Regions from separate parts of the Comamonas trifloxystrobinivorans genome, predicted to be linked through region 2. Evidence: predicted binding sites of a transcription regulator. Region 2 holds the regulator's gene; each other region holds the start of a gene.
What was found. Region 2 encodes FNR, which switches genes on or off when oxygen is low (the NO sensors DNR and NnrR bind a similar motif). Its sites were predicted from a motif close to TTGATNNNNATCAA; they were not measured.
Positions count from the first base shown of each region.

Region 1: a site for FNR is predicted at 1,348-1,361, ahead of ACFIQF_RS03400 (oxygen-binding di-iron domain-containing protein). Genes of this name have one in related genera too.
Region 3: a site for FNR is predicted at 1,451-1,464, ahead of ACFIQF_RS14555 (OmpW/AlkL family protein). Genes of this name have one in related genera too.

Region 1 covers NZ_JBHZGV010000003.1:18,152-21,353, forward strand. Annotated here, with positions in the region: gene ACFIQF_RS03385 (penicillin-binding protein 1A) at 1-641, shown strand, start outside; gene cyaY (iron donor protein CyaY) at 737-1,066, opposite strand; gene lptM (LPS translocon maturation chaperone LptM) at 1,079-1,291, shown strand; gene ACFIQF_RS03400 (oxygen-binding di-iron domain-containing protein) at 1,419-2,225, shown strand; gene msrQ (protein-methionine-sulfoxide reductase heme-binding subunit MsrQ) at 2,215-2,859, opposite strand; gene msrP (protein-methionine-sulfoxide reductase catalytic subunit MsrP) at 2,901-3,202, opposite strand, start outside.
Region 2 covers NZ_JBHZGV010000009.1:154,382-157,583, reverse strand. Annotated here, with positions in the region: gene hemN (oxygen-independent coproporphyrinogen III oxidase) at 1-1,051, opposite strand, end outside; gene fnr (fumarate/nitrate reduction transcriptional regulator Fnr) at 1,203-1,925, shown strand; gene ACFIQF_RS12540 (universal stress protein) at 2,071-2,514, shown strand; gene ACFIQF_RS12535 (malonate--CoA ligase) at 2,642-3,202, opposite strand, start outside.
Region 3 covers NZ_JBHZGV010000011.1:46,592-49,793, forward strand. Annotated here, with positions in the region: gene ACFIQF_RS14550 (O-acetylhomoserine aminocarboxypropyltransferase/cysteine synthase family protein) at 1-531, shown strand, start outside; gene ACFIQF_RS14555 (OmpW/AlkL family protein) at 688-1,302, opposite strand; gene ACFIQF_RS14560 (DUF808 domain-containing protein) at 1,536-2,543, opposite strand; gene ACFIQF_RS14565 (3-hydroxybutyrate oligomer hydrolase family protein) at 2,975-3,202, opposite strand, start outside.

The DNA of each region.
Region 1 (3,202 bases), on a different contig from region 2:
CCATGGCCTTGGGCGCCGGTGCCGTAACGCCCATGCAGATGGCCGCAGGCTATTCGGTGTTTGCCAACGGCGGCCACCGCGTGAACCCGTATTTGATCGCGAAGATCACCGACCACCGGGGCAACGTGCTGTCCGAATTTACGCCGCCTGCAGTGGAAGACTTGCCACGTGCCGTCGATGCACGCAATGCCTTTGTGATGGATTCGCTGCTGCAAGATGTGGCGCGCTACGGCACCGCCGCCAAGGCGCAAGCCCAGCTCAAGCGCCCCGATATCTACGGCAAAACCGGTACCACCAACGATTCGGTCGACGCCTGGTTTGCCGGCTTCCAGCCCACCAATGCAGCCGTGGTGTGGATGGGTTACGACAACCCACGCAGCCTGGGCGCACGCGAGTTTGGCGGCGGCCTGAGCCTGCCCATCTGGATCAGCTACATGCAGCACGCACTCAAGGGCGTACCTGTGGCGCAGATGACGCCGCCAGGCGGCCTGGTGAACATGGGCGGCGAGTGGTATTACGAGGAATACGCTCGCAGCGCCCCCAACCTGGGCCTGGACACCCCCATCCCTGGCGCCACCTCTCCCGTGCCGGCACCCAATGCCGAAGAGCGCAACAAGATCTTGGATCTGTTCCGCGACTGAGTCCGCCCCAAACCTCAAAACAAAGAGCCCCGCAGTCTGCACTGCGGGGCTCTTTGCTTCAGGCCTCTCCAGACCGAGCCTGGAGCGGCACTTGTTTACACCCGGAAGACCAATGCCATGCCCGCTTGCGCGCTGGCATCGCGACTCAGGTCGGCATAAAAATCATTGCCGGTTTTGGTGTCGCGCCAGTTCTGTCCATCGAACTTGTAGTGGTAACCGCCCGATTTGGCGGCCATCCACACCTCGTGCAAAGGCGGCTGCAGATTGATAATGATCTGGCTGCGGTTAGCGAAAGTGAGCGTTACCATACCACCCACACGCTGGGCGTCGATATCGGCTTCGGTCTCATCGTTGATGCGGTCGCAGCTTTGCTCCACCGCCAGCAGCAGCTCCTCGGCCGTGTCCAGGTATTCAAGTTCGGTCATTACAATAGTTCTATGCGGAGTATTTCTCAAATTGTATGCAGGACGATTGTCCTTGCCAGCGGTGCGGCAGTCTTGGTGGCCTGCGGCCAAAAAGGCCCGCTCTACCTGCCCCAGGACCCGGCAGCGGCCAATCGCGCCACCTTACCCCAAACGCTGGACCCGCGCACGGATACGCCAGAACTCGTCATGCAGCCAGCCCCTGCTCGCCCAGAGCAAAAACAGTAGCAGCAAATGCTCACCAGCAAAGCTTGGCAAGTCGCCCAGGCTCATTAGCCCTCTGCTTGAGTTACATCAAGCCTCCGCCATTCACACGCAGTTACAGTCGCGTGTTGCTAACTAATTGGTAGAAGAGATGGCTTTGGAACCCGTGGAGCTGTACCGCGACGATCAGCACGCCTGTCTGATGTTCACCGACCTCGTCGAGGAGGACGCGCAGGCCGTGCAAGCCAACCAGTTCCTGATCGTCGACCATGGCACCGGCGCCATCATCGACCCGGGCGGTAACCTGGCCTTCAACGAGCTGTACATGGGCATGGTGCGCCACTTCGCGCCCCACAAGCTCTCGTACCTGATCGCCTCACACGCGGATCCGGACATCATCGCCTCGCTCGACCGCTGGCTCACCTCCACCAAGGCATCGCTGGTCATCTCCCGTGTGTGGGAGCGTTTTGTGCCGCACTTCACCAAGGTGGGCAAAACCGAGAACCGCGTCATCGGCGTGCAAGATGCCGGGGGCATTTTGCCGCTGGGCCAAAGCCAATTGCACATCTTGCCTGCGCACTTCATGCATGCAGAAGGCAATTTCCACTTCTACGATCCGATCAGCCGCATTCTCTTTACCGGCGACCTGGGTGTCTCGCTCACCGATGGCTATCTCGCCCGCAAGCCCGTCACCGATCTGGCGCCGCATATCCCTCTCATGGAAGGCTTCCATCGCCGCTACATGGTGTCCAACAAAGTGCTGCGCCTGTGGGTGGCCATGGCGCGCCAGCTCGATATTTCGCTGATCGTGCCGCAGCATGGCGCGCCCATCATGGGCAAGGCGATTGCGCAGTTTTTCGACTGGCTCGATCACCTGATGTGTGGTATCGACCTGATGGACAACCAGAGCTACAGCCTGCCGCAAACGCCAATCTCGCCTCTGCCCGTCAAGGCTTAGGCGCAGTTTGCCCGGGTCGCCGCACTGCTTCTACCCGCTTGCGGCGCCTTGTCCACAGCACACGCGCCAGCAGCAATGCCGCCAAGATACCGCCGTACAGCCAGACCTCGCCAAACTGCTGTTTTCCGGTTCGCATCCAGAAAAAGTGCAGCACCGCCAAGACCGCCACCGCATACACGCTGCGGTGCAACTGCTGCCAGCGCTTACCGCCCATGCGCCGTAGCAATGCCGGCACCGAAGTAACAGCCAGGGCCAGCAAAAGTAGCCAGGCCAAACTGCCTACCAGGATGAAGGGGCGCTTGGGCAGATCCGCCACAATGGCCACCCAATCCAACCCCATGTCGAAAACCAGATACGCCAGCCAATGCAGGCTCGCGTAGAAGAAGGTGTAAAGCCCCAGCATGCGCCGGTATGCCGCCAGTTGCGGCCAATGGAGCCACTGCCGCAGTGGCGTAATGGCTAGCGCCAAGCACAGAAAGCGCAAAGCCCATTCACCCAGCGAGCGCAACAAAGCCTCTGCAGGATTGGCCCCCAGCCCATCGCTGGCGGCCAGATAAAAAAGCCAAGCGGCAGGCGCGCAGCACAGCAGGTGCAAGGCCAGGCGCAGCAGCTTTTTGCCAATGGTGGTTTGCATGGGTTGTAGACGCTAACGCAGCACACGCTGCGGTTGTTGCTTTAAAAGTTTTTCTTCAAATCCATGCCGGCATACAGCTGGCCGACCTGCGCTTCGTAACCGTTGAACAACAAGGTTTTATGCCGCTTGGCAAACAGGCCGCCTTCGCCAATGCGGCGTTCGGTTTCCTGGCTCCAGCGCGGGTGCGGCACGCTGGGGTTCACGTTGGAGTAAAAGCCGTATTCGTTGCGTGCCGCCTTGTTCCAGGCTGTGCCCGGCTCTTTCTCGGTCAGGCGGATAGTGACGATACTCTTGGCGCTTTTGAAGCCGTATTTCCACGGCACCACCAGGCGCAGCGGCGCGC
Region 2 (3,202 bases):
CGTAATACTCTTCCAGCGTTTTGGCGTTCTGGCTGTAGGTGGCACCGATTTTGCCAATGGCCGACACGCCCAGCGCCATCAGATCGCAATCGGGTTGCGTGCTGTAGCCCTGAAAGTTGCGGTGCAGGCGCCCTTGGCGCTTGGCCACGGCCAGCCCATCGCCAGGCAAAGCAAAATGGTCCATGCCCACATAGACATAGCCCGCCGCCTGCAGACTCTCCAAAGCCATCGCCAACATGGACAGCTTGTCGACCGGGTTGGGCAGCTCCTGCACAGCAATGCGGCGCTGGGGCTTGAAGCGCTCGGGCAAATGTGCATAGGCGTACAGCGCAATGCGATCGGGGCGCAGCAGACAGACTTGCTCCATGGTGCGGGCAAAACTGGCCGGTGTTTGCTGCGGCAGGCCGTAGATCAAATCGATATTGATGGACTCAAAGCCGATGGCGCGCGCCTGCGCCACCAAATCAAACACCTGCTCGGCGGGCTGCTCTCGGTGCACGGCTTTTTGCACCTGCGGGTCAAAATCCTGCACGCCAAAGCTCAAACGGTTAAAGCCCACACTGTAGAGATGGCGGAGTCGCGCCGGCGTCACTGTTCTGGGATCGACCTCTATAGAGTATTCGCCCCCCGGCTGCAGCTGAAAGCGTGCACGCACCATTTCCATCAGGCGTGTGAGTGCTTCATCACTCAGGAAGGTTGGCGAGCCGCCACCCAGATGCAACTGGCTGACAGGCTGATTGCTGCGGCAATGCGCCAACTGCAAATCGAGTTCGCGCTCCAGATAGTCCAGGTATTCGTCGGCGCGCTCGGGGTGCTTGGTGATAATCTTGTTGCAAGCGCAGTAGTAGCACAGCGACTCGCAAAACGGTATGTGCACATACAGCGACAACGGCACCAAACGGCTACCCAAACCAGCACTGCGCTGCTCCAGCGCTCGTCGGTAGCCATCCGCATCAAAGGCTTCAACAAAGCGGTCTGCGGTAGGATACGAAGTGTAACGCGGGCCGGATACATCGAACCGGCGCAGCAAGTCGGGGGTCAAGGCCATCATGATCTCTCTTCTTTTAGAAGCTGCAATGTGCCGCAAGCGGACGCCCATGTCCTTGACTTATGTCAAGGATCATTTTTACGCCTCCGTACACAATGAGGCTAAGTGTGGAACCTTTGTTTCTACACAATTTTTTGTAACCGGATATTGACACATGACACCCAACGCGATCAAAGTGGCCTGCTCCAACTGCAATCTGCGCGAGTTGTGCATGCCCGTCGGCCTTTCATCCGATCAAATGGATCGTATTGACGAGCTTGTTGCCACCCGCCGCAGAATCAAACGAGGAACCGCCCTGTTCCGCAATGGCGAGGCTTTCAACTCGCTCTATGCGATCCGCACCGGTTTTTTCAAAACCACCATCGCCACCGAAGATGGTCGTGACCAGGTCACCGGCTTCCAGATGGCGGGCGAGATCATCGGGCTGGATGGCATCGTCAACGACCGCCATTCCTGCGACGCGATTGCGCTGGAAGATGCGGAAGTCTGCGTCATGCCCTATTCCACGCTCGAAGAGCTCTCGCGCGAAGTCAACGCGCTGCAGCACCACGTGCACAAGGTGATGAGCCGCGAGATCGTGCGCGAGCACGGCGTCATGCTGCTGCTGGGCAGCATGCGTGCAGAAGAGCGCCTGGCCGCCTTCCTGCTGAACCTGGTGCAGCGCCTGCACACGCGCGGCTTCTCGCAGTCCGAGCTGATCCTGCGCATGACGCGCGAAGAGATCGGCAGCTACCTGGGCCTGAAGCTCGAAACCGTCAGCCGCACTTTCTCGAAGTTCGCCGAAGAAGCCATCATCGAAGTCAAGCAGCGCCACGTCCGTATTCTGGATACGGACAAACTCCATGCGCTGGTTAACAACCAGCACTGCGGCGTGTAATCACAGCGCCAAAACACCTGCATCAGTGCTGATTTGGCGCAAAGTCTGGTAGTTATGCATGCGCTAAGGTGATCGGCTCGCTGCAACCAGTGCTCGCCAACTTTTCCCGGCGGGTGCTCTAGCCCACACCAAAAAGGAGCTGCTGATGTACCACCATATTCTGCTTGCCACCGACGGATCGGAACTGTCCAACAAAGCGGTGCAACACGCACTGGCACTGGCCAAACTGGGCAAGACGCAAGTCACCGCCGTCAATATTTCGCCCAACTATCCGCGCAGCTATTTTGAAGGCAGCACGAATGCTGATCCGGCCGAGATCGCCCGGGTGCAAAAAGGCTGGCTGGATTCGGCGCAGGCCGTGGTCGACAAAGTGGTGGCCGAAGGCGCCAGCGCGGGTGTGCCCGTCAAGGCCCTGGTGGTGCAGTCCGATCTGGTGGCCGAGTCGCTGCTCCGAGTGGCCGACAGCGAGAAGTGCGATCTGATCGTCATGGCCTCGCACGGCTACAAAGGCCTCAAGCGCCTGCTGCTAGGCAGCGAAACCCAGCATGTGCTGACGCACGCCAAGGTGCCAGTGCTGGTACTGCGTTGATCGCATAAGCACAATTACAGGCCCACGCGCCCAACCCCCCAAAAAAAGAGAAGGCTCCCGGCCTTCTCTTTTTTGCGTCCATGGACACCATTGCAGCCGCCAGCTGGGCTGACGGCTGTGGCCGGATTCAGGCCTTGAACAGATCCTGGTACTGCGCGCGCAGCAGGTTTTTCTGCACCTTGCCCATGGTGTTGCGAGGCAGCTCGGCCACCACAAAGCAGCGCTTGGGGATTTTGAAATTGGCCAGCTGGTTTTTCAGCGTGCTGATGATGCCGTCCGCATCCGGGCTCTGGCCGGGTTTGGCAATCACCACGGCCACGCCGACTTCACCAAAATCCGGGTGTGGCACGCCTACCAGCGCACTTTCGGCCACGCCGGGCAGCTCGTTGATATAGCCTTCGATCTCGGCCGGATAGACGTTGTAGCCGCCCGAGATGATCAGGTCTTTGCTGCGGCCGACAATCGTCACATAGCCGCGCTCGTCGAGCTTACCCACGTCGCCGGTCTTGAACCAGCCATCGGCGGTGAACTCTTCGGCCGTTTTCTCCGGCATGCGCCAGTAGCCGCTGAACACGTTGGGCCCTTGCACCTGGATATTGCCAATCTCACCCACCGGCAAAGCCTGGCCATCGTCGCCATGCACACGTACGCCCACGCCGGGCAGCGGAAAGCCGACGGTGCCACCGCG
Region 3 (3,202 bases), on a different contig from region 2:
GCACTGGGCCCTGCCGCCTTCATTGGCCGCGCCCGCGTGGTGCCGCTGCGCAATATGGGCGCCGCCATCTCGCCACAAAACGCTTTCCAGATTTTGCAAGGCATCGAGACCCTGGCGCTGCGCATGGACCGCATCTGCGAAAACACGCAAAAGATTGCCGAAGCACTGCAAAAACACCCCAAGGTGGAATGGGTGCGTTACGCCGGCCTCAAAGACCACCCGGACCACGCCATTGTGCAAAAGCAATCGGGCGGCCGCGCCTCGGGCATTCTGTCCTTCAGCCTCAAAGGCAGCGAAGGCCGTGCCGCCGGCGCCCGTTTTCTGGATGCGCTGCAGCTGTTCACGCGCCTCGTCAACATTGGCGATGCCAAATCGCTGGCCACGCACCCTGCCTCCACCACGCACCGCCAGCTCGATGCGGCCGAGCTGGCCAAGGCCGGCGTGACCGAAGGCATGGTGCGCCTGTCGGTCGGCATTGAACACATTGACGACCTGCTGGCCGATCTGGACCAGGCGCTGGCCCAGGTGTAAAACCAGCACCGCTGGCGCTTGCCCGGGCAGCGCCAGCGGCTGGCTCCTTGAACATTTTTCCGGTTTGGAGCCAGAGCATCCCAACCGGGAAACAAAAACACAAAAGGCATGCTGTTGTCAGCATGCCTTTTGTTTTTGGCTAAAGCCTGTTGTGGCTTAGAAGCGGTAGCCCACGCCCACGCCCACCAGCCATGGGTCAACCTTGAACGAGCCGACCTTGGTACCGGCCGAGCGCACGTCGGTCTTGATGTAGACCTTCTTCACGTCGAAGTTCAGCGACCAGTTCTTGTCGAGTGCGTAGTCAAAGCCCACTTGCACGGCGCCGCCGAAGCTGTTCTTCTTGATCGAAGGATCCAGCGCATCACGCACGGCGGGAGCAAAGCGCACATTGGAGAAGCGCGTGTAGTTCACACCAGCGCCCACATAAGGCTTGAAAGCGCCAAAGTTGGTGAAGTGGTATTGCGCCAGCAGCGTGGGTGGCAAGTGCTTGAGCGTACCGATCTTGCCCAGGCCGTCAGCGCGCAGATCGTGCTTTTGCGGGTAGGTCAGGATCAGCTCGGCTGCGATGTTGGGCGTGAAGAAGTACGACACGTCAAACTCGGGGATGGTCTTGTTGTTGATCGACAAGCCCAGGCCGGTGGAATCCTTGTTGGCGCTATCCAGGTGCACGGCGCGTACGCGGATCATCCAGGGGCTTTGTGCCTCTTGTGCCATGGCGGCGCCAGAAGTGAAGGCGCAAACAGCGGCTGCAGCCAACATCATTTTTTTCATCGTTGATACCCTCTTGCGAAGCTGGTCGCGTGGATTGAGAAACGGTTGGATTGAGCGCCAAGCCCGGCAGCACCTTGGAAGTGTCTGCTGCCTGCGGCGAGGCGGCTATCCATGTCCGTTATCATCAACAACCGGCTTTGCAACAGACTTGATACAGATCAGTTGCCTCTGCAGCTAACGCAAAAAAGGCGGCTGGGTGTTGTCCAGCCGCCTCAGTTCTTGGAAAAAGCTTTTCAGTGTGCGCCGCCGCGCACCTTGTGCCAGGCCTCCACGCACAGCACTACCGCGCCACCAATCACCGCGCCCACCACCACGTGCACCAGCGTTGGCACCACGGCAGCCACCACGCCGCCCTGCGGCACGATGCTTTGCGCCACCCAGTGCTCGATCGGCCCGATGCCGTGCACCAGCAAGCTGCCGCCCACCATGAACATGGCCGCCGTGCCCACAATCGACAAGCCGCGCATCAGCCAAGGCGTAAAAGCAATCATGCCGCGCCCCAGAGCGCGCGCTGCTGCGCTTTGCTTGGCCATCAGCCAGCTGCCCATATCGTCCATGCGCACAATCATCGCCACCAGGCCGTAGACGAACACGGTGATCGCGACAGCCACGGCCACTAACACGGTGAACTGCTCCCACAGCGGCTTGGTAGACACGGTGCCCAATGCGATCGCCATGATCTCAGCCGACAAAATGAAATCCGTGCGCACCGCGCCAGCCACCTTGGACTTTTCGTATTCCACAGGATCGAGGTTCTTCTCGGTCGCTGCCCGCACGGACGAAGGCGCAACCCCCATCTGCTCGGCCTTTTGCACCTCGGCAATGACGTCGGCCGCCTCATGTTTTTGCTGCTTGTCGAAAAGATGCAGGATCTTTTCCACGCCTTCAAAGCACAGAAAAGCGCCGCCCACCATCAGCAGCGGCGTTATCAGCCAGGGCGCAAAAGCACTGATCAACAATGCGGCCGGCACCAGCACCACTTTGTTCTTGAGCGAACCTTTGGCCACCGCCCAGACCACCGGCAGCTCGCGATTGGCCTTGACGCCAGTCACCTGCTCGGCGTTCAGCGCCAGGTCATCGCCCAGCACGCCGGCCGTCTTTTGCATGGCCACCTTGGTTTGCGTGGCCACGTCGTCCAGAATCGCCGTGCTTTTGCCCGCCGCCGTCTTGCTCATCAGCGCCACATCGTCGAGCAAGCTCGCGATATCGTCCAGCAGCATCAATAAACCTGCACCAGCCATCCACCAACTCCTTGAAAAAAAGCTGGCAAATCATAGCGATTTCAATGCTCAGCAGCAGGGCAAAACCACGCCTGTTCTACGTTTTGTTGGATTCGGTTCACAAAACTTTATACGACGGCTGTCAACGCCTGCGCGGGTTTACCCGTTGAACACGCATCTCCACCAGGAGTTGAAAGGAAACCCGATGAACACTGTATTTGCTGTATGGCCTGAAGACGAACGTGACCGCAAGCGCGCTCCCGCCCGCCTGTGATGCACGACCTGCAGGCAAGGCGATGCCGGCAACCAAGGGCCGGAATACATCGCACCTGAGTTCACTGTAGTTACTCTTTATTTCCATCTTTGCCCCGCTCTGCGGGGCTTTGTTTTTGGCGCAGTGCCCTGCACCAAGCACACGGCACCTGGCCGCATGCTCGGTGTTCAGGTTGCACTCAGTCCGGCAAAACAATGCTGCCGCTGGCCACGGTAATGGCATCGCCCGCGCCGGCTACGGCTTTGTAGGCGGGCACGTTGCTAGCACTGATCGGGTTGGCTGCGCCTGGCGTGCCGCCGCGTGGCGTGGTGCGCACCACTTGGCTGCCCGGCAATGCGGCGCCGTTCTTCAAATGCGCCCACAGATTGTCCATGGCCTGGTTGAAGTAGCCGTGCAGCGGGACAAA